DNA from 2 places in the Pseudoalteromonas sp. T1lg122 genome. Region 2 is predicted to be linked to the other one. Evidence: riboswitches for the same ligand, from Rfam matches in the RefSeq annotation. Region 2 holds a riboswitch; the other holds the start of a gene.

Region 1 (3,176 bases), on a different contig from region 2:
AAGGTTTTACTATGCTTTCCTTAAGAAATATTGTGCTATGTACTGCATTACTTTCTCCTAGTCTGTATGCCGCAACAAACTCAGCGACTCTAGAAACCGAAGCAGCTGAGCGAGCAACTGAATTTGCCACGACGCTCAAATCAGCATTGGCAGCTGCAATCAAACAAGGCGGTTTAGTTGAAGGAATTAACGTGTGCAAAATGCAAGCCCCAGCCATTGCTGAAAGCTTATCAACCGATGGTTGGACTGTAGCGCGTAAAAGCACTAAAAACCGTAATCCAAATAATAAACCTGATGACTGGGAAGCTGAAAAAATCGCTCAGTTGCTCGATATGATCAGAAACACAGAAAGCATCGATAATGTGACTTTTTCAACCAGCAAAGATGGTCAATTTCGCTTTGCTAAAGCGATAAAAGTCGCGCCAGTGTGCCTCAATTGTCATGGTCAAACGATTGCGCCAGAAGTAAAGCAAGCGCTTAGCGAGCATTACCCAAATGATTTAGCGACAGGTTATCAGCTTGGTGATTTAAGAGGAATATTCTCTATTACCAAAGAACTCGACACGTCTGAGCCATAAAATATATGCCTTGTACTCGCATAGTTTGCTCTTAGCAATTAAAATACCCTTTTAAAATCAACCAAGGTGCCATTTATGTCTTTACCTCCTTGCCCACAATGTAACTCTGAATACGTGTATGAAGATCAAAACAACTTAGTATGCCCAGAGTGCGCTCATGAGTGGGATCCAAATGCTGTTAATAACGTTGATGTAATCGATGTAAGAGATGCTAACGGTACCTTATTGGTCGATGGCGATAAAGTGACCGTTGCTAAAGATTTAAAAATTAAAGGCAGCTCACAAGTAATTAAAATTGGCACCAAAGCCGTTATCCGCCGAGTGTTAGATAAAAAAGACCACGAATTAGACTGTAAAGTTGATGGCGTCGGTGAAATGATGGTAACTGCTAAGTTTGTTAAAAAAGCTTAATAAACATATTGAGCAGTGCCCAATATAAAAACACTGCTCAATTAGTATACTTTAAAGAAACAAAAAAACATTTCAAATAGAATAGCATTTTAATTCAAAGATATAGAACTTCACTGAAAATATATTCCATTTAAAATCAAAATAATAAGAACATACCCAAAAACAATACACTGATCCCAAAACAGATCCAGAACACTTGCTTTAAGGTAAAGGAATAATAAATTTATACTAATTATTTTGCATTAAATAATTATTCTCCTACACTTCTTTTCAATCATTATTTCTTGAATACGGAATATGATTTAAACCACGTTTAAAAAGCAGGTATTTTGAACACTATTTAGGAACTATAAATAGGTGTTCATGCAGTCATACAAATATGTTTTTAACAAAACTAATGTATTAATACTGCCAAACCTACTGTGAGGTAGGGACGGAAAGCCACGGGTCTTCTCTGAAAGAAGTAAGGAAATGGGAAGATAGCCGGGTTGTGGAATTTGGAATCCAGAACAATGAAACATCACATCTTTAGCACAGCATTACTTGCTGTCGCTTTCACATCAACAGCTTACGCAGTAGACGATCCGAATTTTGGTGCACAGTCATTGCGAGGCGAAATCGGCACGAAAGGAGTTTTCTTGACCATTCCTTACGATGAAGTTCGTTATGGTAATGGTGATAACAAAGCATATATAAAACCTGAAGAATACAAAATGATGTATTCGGATAGCATTGGCGGCAAAGTAACCTGCCCTGCTATTAAAGGGCCAGGTCTAAAAGGATTGAATTACCATCAATTCAAAAACGGCATTGAATGCTCATGGAAATCTCGCCCCGGTAGTAATGCCGAAATTATAACTTTTACTTTGATGCCAGGTGGAGACACAGGTAAGTCGCCAAAACACTATCGAGGAAAAAATAAAGTTGTAACATGGACAGGCATTATTAACGATGCTAATGGCCAAGGTGCTGTAACGAAAAGCTATAAAACAACCCTAAGTTTGGATATGTTCGATTACCGTAATGGTAACTCTCATAAAGCTTTTGTTTTCAAAAAGAATCATAAAGTGAAGCTTGGGGATTTTACGTCGACTAAAGGTTCAATCCGTGACTTTATTTGTGACTTCAATGGTCAAAAAATAAATGTACTCAAAGATCATGCACCTGTTGGTCAATTTGGTAAAAAAGGCGTCAAGTGCACTTACATGCTTAAACAAAATGGTAAAGAGCCTCATTACTATGGTGAAGTCGTGTTTAAATAATAATTTAGAAAAATCACAATAACTAGCTTTCCTTTTCATTCAAAGCCTAGCCTGCGCTAGGCTTTTTTATTTTACTTTTTTGTCACCACGCCTTCAGGTATATGTAAAGTACGTTGTGGGAAAGGAATTGTCAGGCCTGCATTCTCGATTGACTCTTTAACTCGTTTGTTTAAATCCCAATAGGTTTGCCAATAGTCTTCATTTTTAGCCCATGCTCTTAGCTGAATATTCACCGAGCTCTCAGCCATGGCTGTCACCATCACTTGCGCCGCTGGCTCACTCAGTAAACGGCTTTCGTTCGCGGCAATATCTTTTAGCACCGCAAAGCCATCATCGATTGAATCGGCATATGAAATACCCACAACAATATCCATTCGGCGTTTGCCATTTCGCGTGAAGTTTTTAATATTGTTACCCCACACTATGCCATTAGGTGATGCGATATAAAGACCATCAATCGTTTGAAAAACACTGGTGAATAGGTTTACCTCAGAGACAGTACCTTGCATCGAGCCTATCTCAACAAAATCACCGACTTTAAACGGCCTTAATATAAGTAACATCATGCCTGCTGCAATATTACTTAAGGTGTCTTTAAGGGCTAACCCTATCGCTAAACCAGCAGCACCCATTAGAGCAATAAGGCTTGCTGTATTCACGCCAAAGATATCTAAAATAAACACCCCGCCAATAATATACACGGCATAACCTGCCACAGACGACAAAATAGGCAGCAAGGTATTATCAAGTTTTTTAAGGGTAGCATTGGAGTTTTTGATAGCCTTTTTCACTGACTTAGCAAGTACTGCACTGGCAATTAAAATAGCAATTGCGAGTATCACTTTATAGCCTAGCGCTATAATTGTTTCTGAGTTATTGAGCCAAAACTCATTGATAGTTTGCTTCATAAAGGTCCTTGATTTTT
Region 2 (3,176 bases):
CGGATATGCAAACAATTAATGCGATCCGTGAAATCGAAGCCATGGTACACAAAGTCGACCAAGAGACAGAGCGTGAGTTTGGCCAAAAGCTGATCCGCGATATCTTAGTGTTTAACCAAGGTCGTACTGAAGCACAGCTACTGGCACCGCTGGTCGATGAAGAGTTACGTCCGTATAACGCATTTGAATTATCTCGTCGTTGGCGTGAACAAATGCCAAGTATCCCAGGTGTGAAATCACTGCAAATTTACGATGACGTGAATGGCGGTGGTATGGATGGTGAGTTTGGTTACTTACTTTACGGCCCAGATATCGATACCTTAAATGATGCAGGTCGTCGTTTCATCCAACTATTACAACAGCAAAAAGGCTTGTTTGATATTAGTTCGACCATCGATCCGGCGAGCAAAGAAGTGCAATTAAGCTTAAAACCTGTGGCATATGATTTAGGTTTAGACCTTGCCAATATTGCTAATCAAGTAGGTGCAAGTTTCTACGGTGGTGAAGCTCAGCGTGTTATTCGCCGTGGTGAAGAAGTGCGCGTCATGGTTCGTTATCCGAAACTAACACGTGAAGCGTTTGCCTCATTAAAGCATGCCGTTATTACAACACCTGCTGGTAAAGAGGTCATGCTAGGTGATGTTGTCGAGCTGAATGAAACGCCAGGTATTAGTTATATTCGCCGTGAAGGTGGCTATCGTACTGTGTATATCTACGGCAGTATCGATGAAGAAGCGATTGAACCGGGCGAAGTTGTTAAGCAAGTTAAAGAGACTCTGTTACCGCAACTTAAAGAAGAATACCCATCAGTTAAAACTGAGTTAGGTGGTTCTATTGAAGAGCAACAAGCGCAAGCTAATGAGCAAATCATGTTCTTCATCGGCGGTATGATTTTAGTGTATATCTTGCTTGCAGTACCGCTTAAGAGCTATTCACAGCCTCTTATTGTTATGTCGGTTATTCCATTTAGCTTAACCGGTGCAATTTGGGGTCACTTCTGGTTTGGTTTAGATATTAGCTTGATGTCGGGCTTTGGTTTGATTGCGGCAGCGGGTGTGGTAATTAACGACTCGTTAGTTATGACTGACTTTGTAAACCAAGCGCGCCGTGAAGGTATTTCAACTCGCGAAGCCGTTATCGAAGCAGGTTGTGCACGCTTTAGAGCAATTACCCTGACTTCAATTACAACCTTTGCTGGTGTACTACCAATTATGTTCGAAACCAGCTTACAAGCTAAATTTGTCATTCCAATGGCAGTTGCACTTGGTTTTGCGGTTATGTTTGCAACCCTAATCACGCTAGTACTTGTACCTTGTTTGTACATCATCATGAGTGATGTGGGTAATATCTTCTTGAAAGTATTCCGTGCGGGGCACCGAGTAACGACCAGAAGAAAACTAGCAAGGGATTAATACCCCATCAGTTTAAAAGCCAACCTAAAGGTTGGCTTTTTTGTATCATTCGTTTTTGCTAGTAACTATTTGCTATATAAGACGTTTGGTTACATTCTTTTGTTTGATTTGTGATTCGGTCACGATTATACTCAGTCTTGTTTTTGGCAAACTAACTGAAAGGTTAGGACGCAAAGTTTCCGGTCTAAGGTTTTAAACTATGATAGCGGGGCCGCTGATAAGCACATAATCTAGTGCTTTGGATCTCTTGCCTCAAACTAAAAGTATTTATTTTGTTCGGTTGTTAGATAATGCCTATTAGTTGTTCTTAGGGTGATATTTTGTTTATGCATACGTCAATGGCCTCTGGGAAGTGGTTGCCGATTGGTTGCTTAAATCATCATACCCAACTGTTTGTTGGTGATAGGGTGATTGTGACCTTTTATGACATGCAAGGAGAGCTAGTCGATTTATCATTCGAATACCCGATCAGCAGTTCCGATCAGGGTGAGCCTCATAATTGGCCACGTTCTGTTGCCGAGCATATTAACGTGCATATTCCGCTGGTTAAAGCGGGCAAAATGACCGAACAAGGTTTAGTAGTCGCGTACCGTTCAAACCAAATTTATGCCCTTGAAGGGTCGGGCATTACGCAGGTAAAAGTGGCGTTTAATTGCATCGCAAAATGTAAAGAGCGAGTGCAAGATAGTCTGCAAGATTATGACTATGTCTACCCACAAGCATGCAGCGATTACAGTGCGGGTGTTAAAGTACTACAGCCAAAAACGGGTCATATTTATATGTGTAAACCGTGGCCATTTAGCGAGTTTTGTCGTGTTAAAGATTCACACAACCCGCTGTTTGAGCCAGGTGTAGGAAAAAGCTGGGCCATGGCTTGGCAGCAAGTATCGCATTAACAGTTTTCCCCCTAAATGCTATTTTAGCATTGCTTAGCCCACTCAATTTGAGTGGGCTTTTTTAATTCTGTGATAAACTGCCAGTAATTCGTTTTTTATTTTGGTTTTTCCCTGTGTCATTAAAATCGTATTCTTTGTCTTTACTCGCGCATCCTCCTGTTGCCAAAAAACACCCTCATCCATTAACGACTCACCAACATACTCGCACCGATCACTATTATTGGATGCGTGATGATGAGCGTGAAAATGAGGATGTATTAGCGCACTTAAATGCCGAAAACGATTATTGCGATAAGCAACTAGCCGATATAAAACCACTGCGCGAACAATTATTTAATGAGCTAAAAGATCGTATTGTTAAAGACGACAACACGGTACCGGTAAAAGATGGCCAGTATTGGTATCACTCAGAAGTACGTGGCGACGATGAATATGCACGCCATTATCGCAGCAGCTCAATAGAAGCGCACGACAAGCACCTGTTGTTAGATGTAAACCAATTAGCTGGCGACTACGAATTTTATGAATTAGGCGAAGTTGCAATTAGCCCAAACGAGCAGCTACTTGCTTACTCTGAAGACACCGAAGGGCGCCGTATTTACACAGTGCGTTTTAAAAATATTGCGAGCGGTGAGATGTTTAGCGATGCGCTGGAAAACACCGAAGGCCAAGTGGTGTGGGCTAATGACAGTAAAACCGTTTTTTATGTGAAAAAAGACCTACAAACCTTATTGGGTTTTCAGGTTTACCGCCATGTTTTAGGCACCTCGCAAGCTGATGATGTACTGGTTTATGAAGAGCAAGATAAAAGCTTTTTCATGGGGCTTGGCAAAAGCCGCGATGAAAGCCTTATCATTATTGACCTTGC

Evidence for each region. A riboswitch is a leader RNA that binds a small molecule or an ion and turns the genes downstream of it on or off. The one in region 2 is predicted to bind cyclic di-GMP.
Region 1: it holds a riboswitch for cyclic di-GMP, as region 2 does, so the genes downstream of both, C2M33_RS03350 (hypothetical protein) here and C2M33_RS04760 (chitin-binding protein) in region 2, are expected to answer to the same signal.

Annotation. Positions count from the first base shown of each region.
Region 1 covers NZ_PQCG01000001.1:732,798-735,973, forward strand. The annotation lists gene C2M33_RS03340 (Tll0287-like domain-containing protein) at 12-578, shown strand; gene C2M33_RS03345 (zinc ribbon domain-containing protein YjdM) at 654-989, shown strand; cyclic di-GMP riboswitch class I at 1,390-1,485, shown strand; gene C2M33_RS03350 (hypothetical protein) at 1,502-2,251, shown strand; gene C2M33_RS03355 (mechanosensitive ion channel family protein) at 2,323-3,159, opposite strand.
Region 2 covers NZ_PQCG01000005.1:116,637-119,812, forward strand. The annotation lists gene C2M33_RS04755 (efflux RND transporter permease subunit) at 1-1,412, shown strand, start outside; cyclic di-GMP riboswitch class I at 1,548-1,631, shown strand; gene C2M33_RS04760 (chitin-binding protein) at 1,739-2,308, shown strand; gene C2M33_RS04765 (S9 family peptidase) at 2,422-3,176, shown strand, end outside.